One region of the Kitasatospora sp. NPDC029312 genome, then DNA from elsewhere that is predicted to be linked to it. Evidence: riboswitches for the same ligand, from Rfam matches in the RefSeq annotation. Region 1 holds a riboswitch; the other holds the start of a gene.
What was found. A riboswitch is a leader RNA that binds a small molecule or an ion and turns the genes downstream of it on or off. The one in region 1 is predicted to bind cyclic di-AMP.
Positions count from the first base shown of each region.

Region 1 (4,818 bases):
AGGACGGTGACGAAGGTGCCGAGGCCGAAGCAGAACATGGTGATCGCGACGGTGAAGGCGACGATGGCCACCGGCAGGCCGGTCAGCGCGAAGCCGATCTCGCGGACGTGGTACGCGGAGAACGGCGACCGCCAGGCGGACGGCGGCCACTCCGTCCGGCGGACCCCGGCGCGGGGTCCCTTCTCGTCGTCGTAGCCGCCCAGGGTGTCCCACTCCTGGTCCAGCGTGCTTCGGCTGCTGCTCATGTCCCGGCTCCCGGCCCTTCGGTCCCTCGTGCTCTTCGACCCGACGTCCTCGAGTCTGGCCGAGCCGCCGCCGCGGGGGCATCCGGGGGACCGGCGGATCGGAGGTGGGGTTAACCCCCCGTCCCGGCCTCCTGCGTGCCGGTCCGGCCGGGCCACTCGTCGACGAGAAGCGAGTACTGGTGGGAGTCGGACCCACACGCCGCCCCGGTACACGTCGTGCCGGATCCGCCCCTCCAGCCGGAAGCCGAGTCTGGTGAGCACCCGGGCGGCGGCCGGGTTGTCCACATCGGTCCGGGCGGCCAGCCGGTGCAGTCCGAGCGGCCCGAAGGCGCACCCGCAGAGCAACTCCGCGATCTCGGTCGCGTAGCCGCGGCCCCACACCTCGGGGCGCAGCACGCAGCCGAGTTCGGCGGAGCGGAACCCGCCGAGGGTCAGGCCGGCCTGCCCGACCGGCACCGCGTCCGCCCGGTCCGCCGGGTACTCCCCGTCCCGCATGCCCGCCGCGCCTGCCGCGCCCGCCGCCTCCCCCGCGTCCTCGCGGCGGCAGACGGCGAGCCGGTAGGTGTCCCGCTCCTCCGCCATCGCCTCCTCCAGGTACAGCTCGATCTGGTCGGCGCAGTCCTCGCGGTCGCGCGGGCCGAAGGTGAGGCGGCGGGTCACCTCGGGGTCGCCGAACAGCGCGTGCAACGCGTCCACGTCCTCCGGGGTGTGGTGGTACTCGGATGGTGAGCCGGGGGCCGGTGAGTCGTACGGGGACCATGGGGGCCGACCCTGCCCGCGCCCGGCGGCTACCGTTCGGGACATGAACGACGATGACCTGCGGCTCGCTCCGCGCACCAAGGCCGCCGAGCTGCTCGCCTGGGCGGCCGAGCAGGGCCGCGCGCCGGTGGCCGAGGCGCCGCTGCGCACGGTGCTGGCGCTGCTGGAGCTGGGCGAGGGCAGGATGCACGACGGCTGGCCCGAACTGACCTCCGACGCGGTGGAGCACCTGCTGTACGAGCGGCTCCACCTGTACGTCCAACCGGCGCCGGACGCCGATCCGCTCGCCTACGGGAACGCCGTGCGGCTGCTGGTCGACCACCAGCGGGCGGTGAAGCGGCTCAATGCGAAGCGCCAGGAGCGGCTGCACGCCGAGGCCGAGTGGCAGGGCGAGGTCGCGGCCGGGCTGCTGCGCCGCGCCGATCTGGTCACCTGGCCGCGGCTGTACGCGGTGCTGCTGCACGCCCACGGGGTGGACACGGCCGACGGGGCGGCGGTGCGGGACTGGCTGACGGGCTTCGCCGCACTGGGCGAGGCGGAACGGCTGGCCGGGTACGAGGCGCTGGTGCCGGCCGGCTGGCTGGACGAACCCGATGAGCAGGGTTGGGGGCCGGGCCGGGTGCTGTCCGTCGGCATGGCCACCGACGGCGCGCGGCGGCTGCTGGAGCAGGGCCTGATGCGGCGCAGCTACCGCAACCTGGCCGAGCTGACCGCGCTGGGGCGGCCGATGCCGGAGGAACTGGCCGGGGATTTCGGGGCGTTCGAGGCGGCGGCGGCCGGGGTCGCGCTCGACCTGTTGGGCCAGTGGACGGTGCCCGGCCTGCCGCGGCTGCTGGTCGAGGAGTTCGCCGAGCTCGCGCCGGAGCCGGGGCCGGAGGAGATCGACGCCTATCTGGCGCAGTTGCCGGCGGAGTGAGGGACCGGAGGCGGGCTCCGGGCGCGCCCGGGGGCCCGCCCGTCGGGGGCCGTTGCGGCCGTCGGGGCCGTTACGGGTTGAGGCCGCGCTGCTGGAGCCAGCTCTCGGGGTCGACCGGGGCGCCGCCGCCGGGGCGGACCTCCAGGTGCAGGTGCGGGCCGGTGACGTTGCCGGTCGCGCCGACCTTGCCGATCTGCTGGCCGGGGCCGACCTTGCCGGAGCCCGTGATGATCGAGGAGAGGTGGCAGTACCAGATCTCGGTGCCGTCGGGCAGGGTCTCGACGATCCGGTAGCCGTACGCGCCGGACCAGCCCGCCGAGGTGATGGTGCCCTGGCCGACCGCGTACACCGGGGTGCCGGTGTCGGCGGCGAAGTCCAGGCCGGTGTGCAGGTGGGCCCAGTAGCGGGCGCTCTGGCCGTAGTGGGCGGACAGGTTGTAGTCCTTCACCGGCAGGGTGAGGGCGGCGGCCTTGGCGCGCTCGGTCTCCTCGGCGGCGCGCTTGGCGTCGGCCTCCTTGGCGGCGGCCTTGGCCTCGGCCTCCTGGGCGGCCTGGAGGCGGGCGTTCTCCTCGGCGGCGGTGCGCTGGCTGTCGGCCTGCTGCTGGATGCGGGCGGCGAGCGCGAGGCCGGGGTCGGCGGCGAGGGCGACCGGCGTCTCGTCCGCGGCCTCGACGGCGGGCGCGGCGGCCGGGGTGGCGGAGGCGAAGCCGGTGGCGCCCAGGGTGGCGGCGACGGCGGTGACGCCGAGGAGCGGGGAGGCCCCGCGGGTCTGACGCGGCATCCAGTGGCGGTTGGTCTCGGCTTCCGGGGCGAACTCGTCGGTGCCGAGAGACTCGGCACCGTCCGGGCCGGGGTGGTCGAGGAGCTGGGTACCGGCTGCGGGGCCGCCCGGGTGTGCCGGGGTGTGCGTCGACGCCACGGAGGCGCGCTCCTTTCCTTCCTTCGCGCCTACCGGGTTAGCTGACGGGTTCGGAGCAGGAAGGTCTCCTACGGCCGGGCCGGGGCCCCGCCGATTCACCCCAGGGAACGTGGTTCCCCGGCTCCCTGACCTGCCCGGAGGCCGGCCGGTGGGATTAGGCGACGGCGCACGGTGCCGTCTGGGTACGGCGTTGACGACCGCGCTGCGTTATCAAACGTTAATCCTAGGAGCCCCTGATTCCAAGCCATCCGTCCGGGACGGCTGGGGGCCGGGTGATCGGACGTCAACGAACGACCCGTCATTCACCTGGGTCCATCTGAGTACTCCTACTCATGTGTGACCCGACAGCGCCGTCGCATCCTGTCGCCATGACCGCACCGATGCAGACCCGCACCACGGCCGCGTACTACGCCCAGGCCGTCCTCTCCTTCACCATCTCCGGCGTGGCCCTCGCCGCCGGGATCGCCTGTCTGCCCGTCGCCGGATGGACCCGGGCGTTCCTCGGGATCGGCCTCCTCTACACCGTCACGTCCGCGTTCACGCTGGCCAAGGTCATCCGGGACCGGCAGGAGTCCGCGGACACCGTCGCCCGGGTCGACCAGGCCCGACTGGAGAAGCTGCTGGCGGAGCACGACCCGTTCAGGGTCGAGGGAGTCTGAGCCCTCGCCCGGCCGGTCGGGGGGGGCGAAGGGGGCCGGAACGAGGGGCTTGACGGCTAAGGCTATTAGCCGTAGCTTCTTGGCTATCGGCAGCAGCGCCCCCGTGGAGGACCACCGTGAACGGCACCAGCACCCCGAGCACCCAGTACCTCGACGTCTCCGGCGGCCGGATCGCCTTCGACGACACCCGAGAGGGCGCCGGCGCCCCCGTCGTCCTGCTCCCCGGCATGCTCGACACCCGACGGGCGTACCGGCACCTGCACCCGCTGCTCACCGCGGCCGGACACCGGGTCATCACCATGGACCTGCGCGGCTTCGGTGAGTCCTCGATCGTCTGGGACGACTACAGCCCGGCCGCCATCGCCACCGACGTCCTCGCCCTGCTGAACCGCCTCGGCATCGAACGGGCCGTCCTGGTCGGCCAGTCCTACACCGGGGCCACGGTGGTCAAGCTCGCCGGGGACGCACCCCAGCGGATCGCCGGGATCGCGCTCATCGACGCCTTCGTCGAGCACCGGTCCAACGCCCTGATGCGGGGCGTGATGGCCGTGACGGGCACCGCGCTGGTCCACTGGCCCGCCTCCTGGGGCCTCTACCTGCGCAAGATGGCCTTCCCCGGCCCCCGACCCGCCGACCTCGACGCGTACGTCGCCGGACTCGTCGCCGACCTGCGCACCCCGGGGCGCAAGACCGCCACCCGCGGGCACGTCACCGGGGACTCCGCGCCGATCGGCTGGTGCGCGGCCGTCCGCTGCCCCTCGCTCGTCCTGATGGGCAGCAAGGACCCCGACTTCCCGGACCCGGCGGCCGTCGCCGACCGGCAGGCCGCGGCGCTCGGCAGCCGGAAGGTGATGATCGAGGGCTCAGGGCACTACCCGATGGCCGACAACCCGCAGGCCGTGGCGGACGCCCTGCTGCCCTTCCTCGCCGAACGCGCCTGACGCCGCCGGCCCCGCATCCCTACGGAGAAAACCGAAGCCATGCCCCGAGTAGGACTGACCCCGGACCAGGTCGTCGGCTACGCCCTCGCCCTCATCGACGAGCAGGGCACCGAGGCCCTCACCCTGGCCTCCGTCGCCGCCCGCGCCGGGGTCGCCACCCCCTCCCTGTACAAGCACGTCAGCGGCGGTCTCACCGAACTGCGCCGGCTGATCGCCGTACGGGTCACCGAGGAACTGGCGGACCGGCTCGCCGACGCCGCGGTCGGCCGCAGCGGCGACGACGCCGTCACCGCCGTCCTGCGCGCCTACCAGGCCTACGCCACCGAGCACCCCCACCGCTACACCGCCCTCCCCCAGGCCCCACGACCCGACGACGACC
Region 1 is NZ_JBVHXY010000044.1:40,634-45,451, reverse strand. It holds gene ACZ4WV_RS28730 (GNAT family N-acetyltransferase) at 1-1,049, opposite strand, end outside; gene ACZ4WV_RS28725 (hypothetical protein) at 1,048-1,920, shown strand; gene ACZ4WV_RS28720 (M23 family metallopeptidase) at 1,991-2,839, opposite strand; cyclic di-AMP (ydaO/yuaA leader) riboswitch at 2,852-3,010, opposite strand; gene ACZ4WV_RS28715 (YiaA/YiaB family inner membrane protein) at 3,208-3,498, shown strand; gene ACZ4WV_RS28710 (alpha/beta fold hydrolase) at 3,615-4,439, shown strand; gene ACZ4WV_RS28705 (TetR/AcrR family transcriptional regulator) at 4,479-4,818, shown strand, end outside.

Region 2 (4,818 bases), on a different contig from region 1:
CGCCGGCCCTGGCACGGCTGCTGACCGGGCAGCCGGCCGGGACGGGGCCGACGGTCTGGCTGGGGAGCCCGGACGGGGACCCGGGACTGACCGACGCGCTGGCCCGGCTGGCGGTGGAGCGGGCCGGCGAGGTGCCGGAGATCGAGGTGCTGCCGGGCTCGTACGACCTGCCCGGGTCGCGGCTGCTGGACCTGGTGTCGGTGATGGACCGGCTGCGCTCGCCCGGCGGGTGCCCCTGGGACGCCGAGCAGACGCACGAGAGCCTGGTGAAGTACCTGGTCGAGGAGGCGTACGAGCTGGTCGAGGCGATCGAGGAGGGGGACCGGGACACCCTGCGCGAGGAGCTGGGCGACGTGCTGCTGCAGGTGTTCTTCCACTCCCGGATCGCCGAGGAGCACCCCACCGGGCCGTTCACGATCGACGACGTGGCCGGGGACATCGTGGAGAAGCTGGTGTACCGGCACCCGCACGTGTTCGGGGACGTGGAGGCCGAGGGCGCCGCCGAGGTGGAGGCGAACTGGGAGCAGCTGAAGGCGGCCGAGAAGGCGGACCGGGAGTCCGTGCTGGACGGCGTGCCGGCCGGGCTGCCGTCGCTGGCGTACGCGGCGAAGCTGGTGTCCCGGGTGCGCCGGGCGGGGTTCGAGGGCGTGCCGGACGAGCCGTACGAGCTGCCGGCGGAGCTGACCGCCGAATCGGCGGGCCGACTGCTGCTCGCGGTGGCGCAACGGGCGCACGACGCCGGGGTGGACGTGGACGCGGCGCTGCGCTCGGCCGCGCGCGGCTACCGGGAGGCGGTGCGCGCGGCCGAGGGGCTCAAGCCGGAGTAGCGGGCCTGAAGCCGCGGTGGAGGGCGTCAGGCCGCGGTGGCGGTGTGCTCGGCCGGGCGCCGCTGCTGCGGGACGAGCTCGCCGATGGCCTCGCCGACCAGGGCGACGAGTTCGGCGAGGCGCTCCAGGTCGAGCTGGGCGTCCAGATCGGCGAGGGAGACGATCCGCTCGCCGTTCGGGCCGGCCACGCAGAAGAGGTCGATCGGCCCGAGGTGCTTCTCGGCGGTGTCGACCAGGGCGGCGACGTCGCTGGGCCGGTGGATGTCACCGGCGACGCCGACGACGGGGCAGCCGGGCCGGTCGAGTTCGGCGGCGAGGTCCTCGGCGACACCGACGTCGGTGTCGGCGATCAGCATCCCGGCGGCGCCGGCCGCCGTGAACCGGCGGGCGAGGTCGGCTCCCGAACCGCCGTCGAGCACCGCGATGACGACGACTGCCCCGCTGACCCGCATGGTCTGCTCCTCCCTGTGGGCGACACCGCACCGGCGCCCACGCACACTGCGGAGGATCGTAGGCACGACCTGACCCTCCGCAACAGGGATTACCCCTCAGGTGACCAGGCTCACGCCCGCCACCCGGCCAAGCTCTGTCCAAGAGCTGTCCACGGCCCGTCCACGGCCCGTCCACGGAGCGTTGGCGCGCCGCTCGCGCGCCGTTGACGGACGGCTCGCGCCCCCGCCGCGCTCCGCCTGCGATCGACTCGGGACCCACCCGCGCGCCGCGGCGGACCGCCGGCGTTCCGGGCCCGCCCGGGACAGCGGTTACGGTCGACCCATGCCTGCTCAGCCCGACGCCGCCCAGCCCGCCCCGCAGCTCTTCACCTGGGAGTTCGCCGCCGACCCGTACCCGGCGTACGCCTGGCTGCGCGAGCACGCCCCGGTGCACCGCACCACGCTGCCGAGCGGCGTGGACGCCTGGCTGGTGACGCGGTACGCGGACGCCCGGCAGGCGCTCGCGGACAGCCGGCTGTCGAAGAACCCGGCGCACCACAGCGGGCAGGCGCACCGCACCGGCCGGGTCGGCATCCCGGGGGAGCGGCAGGCGGACCTGATGACCCACCTGCTGAACATCGACCCGCCGGACCACACCCGGCTGCGCCGCCTGGTGTCCAAGGCGTTCACCCCGCGCCGGGTGGCCGAGTTCGAGCCGCGGGTGCAGCAGCTCACCGACCGGCTGATCGACCGCTTCGCGCAGCGCGGCTCGGCCGACCTGATCCACGAGTTCGCCTTCCCGCTCCCCATCTACGCGATCTGCGACATGCTGGGCGTCCCGGCCGAGGACCAGGACGACCTCCGGGACTGGGCGGGCATGATGATCCGCCACCAGGGCGGGCAGCGCGGGGGCGTGGGACGGGCGGTCAAGCGCATCCGCGCCTACCTGGTGGACCTCATCCACCGCAAGCGCGCCGACCTCGGTGAGGACCTGATCTCCGGTCTCATCCGGGCCAGCGACCACGGCGAGCACCTGACGGAGAACGAGGCCGCCGCGATGTGCTTCGTGCTGATCTTCGCCGGGTTCGAGACGACCATCAACCTGATCGGCAACGGGACGTACGCACTCCTGCGCAACCCGGGCCAGCGGGCACTGCTGCAGGAGTCGGTGGCGCGCGGGGAGACCGCCCTGCTGGAGACCGGGATCGAGGAACTGCTGCGCTACGACGGGCCGGTGGAGCTGGCGACCTGGCGGTTCGCGACCAGCCCGCTGACCATCGGCGGGGTGGACATCCCGGTCGGCGACCCGGTGCTGGTGGTGCTGGCGGCGGCCGACCGCGACCCGGCCCGGTTCGCGGCCGAGAACACCCTCGACCTGGCCCGGGCGGACAATCCCCACCTGGGCTTCGGGCACGGCATCCACTACTGCATCGGCGCCCCGCTGGCCCGGCTCGAAGGGCGATCCGCCCTGGCCACGCTGCTTTCGCGGCTGCCTGATCTCCGACTGGCCGAGAGTCCGGAGAACCTGCGCTGGCGGGGCGGTCTGATCATGCGTGGATTGCGCGAACTTCCGGTCGAATTCAGTCCTGAGGCGAGGTCACCGCACGCCGGTCCTGAGGCTCCGAGATGCTGACGGCAGGTCGCTGGCCCATGGCTCAGGTCGGTATGAAGGCCTATCAAACCGGACAAACAGCCGCTGCTGGTAGGCGATTGATCACATGCCGTGATTTCCATGTGATATCTGCGATATGAGCTTGTGATCGGTCTGAGGATCTGTCTAGTCTCCGGGGAGTTCGCAGCTGCGGACCCCGTGCGCGGGACGCCGAATCCTGCCCGCCGCGTCACGGGAAACCGACCAGAACCCTGGGCAGGGGCGGGGGAACCAGGTTTGTTGCCGTCCCCACGGCTTGGGGTGAAGCCGCCCGAGCGGAACGTTTCCGCGTACGGCGGCCGGGCCACCTCCCGGTCCGAACCCGACAGCTCACCTCGCAGGCGTGCGGAGAGGGACCCTTCATGCTGTTCGTTGGAACCGGCCGTCACCGTCGTCGCACCCAGACCGAGAAGGCCATCGCCGTGGCCGGCGTGGCCGGCGTCGGACTCGCACTGCCGCTCCTCACCGCCACCGGTGCCTCCGCCGCCCCGGCCTCCGCCTGGGACTCCGTCGCCCAGTGCGAGAGCGGCGGCAACTGGAGCATCAACACCGGCAACGGCTTCTACGGCGGCCTGCAGTTCACCTCCAGCACCTGGCAGGCGTACGGCGGCACCGCGTACGCGCCGCAGGCCAACCAGGCCGGCAAGGCCCAGCAGATCGCGGTCGCCGAGAAGGTGCTGGCCTCCCAGGGCCCGGGCGCCTGGCCGGTCTGCTCGAAGAAGGCGGGCCTGACCAAGGGCGGCGCCCCGGCCGTCGTCGACACCTCGTCGGACGCCGCTCGGTCCGCCCCGCAGCAGCGGGCCCCCCAGCAGCAGAGCCCCAAGCAGCAGGCCCCCAAGGCGGCCGCGAAGCCCGCCCAGAAGCCCGCCCAGTCGTACGCGCCGAAGCACGCCGCCCCCCAGCAGGCCGAGCAGCCCGCCGAGCAGCCGGTCCAGCAGTACGCCCCGAAGCACGCCGCCCCGCGCGCCGGCCAGCCGGCCCAGGCCGCCCCGGCCGGCCACGACTACACCGTGCGCTCCGGTGACACCCTGTCGACCATCGCCGCCGCCCAGGGCGTGTCCGGCGGCTGGCAGGCGCTGTACGACGGCAACCGCGCCACCGTCGGCGGCGACCCGGACCTGATCATGCCCGGCCAGGTGCTGCACCTCGGCTGAGGCCCGGTGAGGGGGCCGGCCGACGGGCCGGCCCCTTCGTCCGCATTCGTCCGCGCCCGGGGGGACAAGCTGGGACAAGCAGGTGAACTACCGGGGGGTAGCAGGGCCACACGCTGAGACGGGACCGAGGCCAACGTGGCCCCGGGAGCCCGGGCGGTTAGGCTCTGGTCGTAACGACTCCGCAATCGTCCGCCGACATCACCACCGTCAGCCGGACCCTGCTTCCGCAAGGAGATGCCTCGTGCCGTCCATCGATGTCGTCGTAGCCCGTGAGATCCTCGACTCCCGCGGCAACCCCACGGTCGAGGTCGAGGTCGGCCTCGACGACGGCAGCACGGGTCGTGCCGCTGTCCCGTCCGGTGCCTCGACCGGCGCCTTCGAGGCCCTGGAGCTGCGCGACGGCGACAAGAACCGCTACTTCGGCAAGGGCGTCGAGAAGGCCGTCCTGGCCGTCATCGAGCAGATCGGCCCCGAGCTCGTCGGCTACGACGCCACCGAGCAGCGCCTGATCGACCAGGCCATGCTCGACCTGGACGCCACCCCGGACAAGTCCTCGCTCGGCGCCAACGCCATCCTGGGCGTCTCGCTGGCCGTCGCGCACGCCGCCTCCGAGGCCAGCGACCTGCCGCTGTTCCGCTACCTGGGCGGCCCGAACGCGCACGTCCTGCCCGTCCCGATGATGAACATCCTCAACGGCGGCTCGCACGCGGACTCCAACGTCGACATCCAGGAGTTCATGATCGCCCCGATCGGCG
Region 2 is NZ_JBVHXY010000032.1:68,894-73,711, reverse strand. It holds gene ACZ4WV_RS24715 (nucleoside triphosphate pyrophosphohydrolase) at 1-827, shown strand, start outside; gene ACZ4WV_RS24710 (SDR family NAD(P)-dependent oxidoreductase) at 854-1,279, opposite strand; gene ACZ4WV_RS24705 (cytochrome P450 family protein) at 1,602-2,891, shown strand; cyclic di-AMP (ydaO/yuaA leader) riboswitch at 3,102-3,267, shown strand; gene ACZ4WV_RS24700 (transglycosylase family protein) at 3,272-4,063, shown strand; gene eno (phosphopyruvate hydratase) at 4,305-4,818, shown strand, end outside.
Region 2: linked by a shared signal. The riboswitch ahead of ACZ4WV_RS24700 (transglycosylase family protein) and the one ahead of ACZ4WV_RS28720 (M23 family metallopeptidase) in region 1 are both predicted to bind cyclic di-AMP.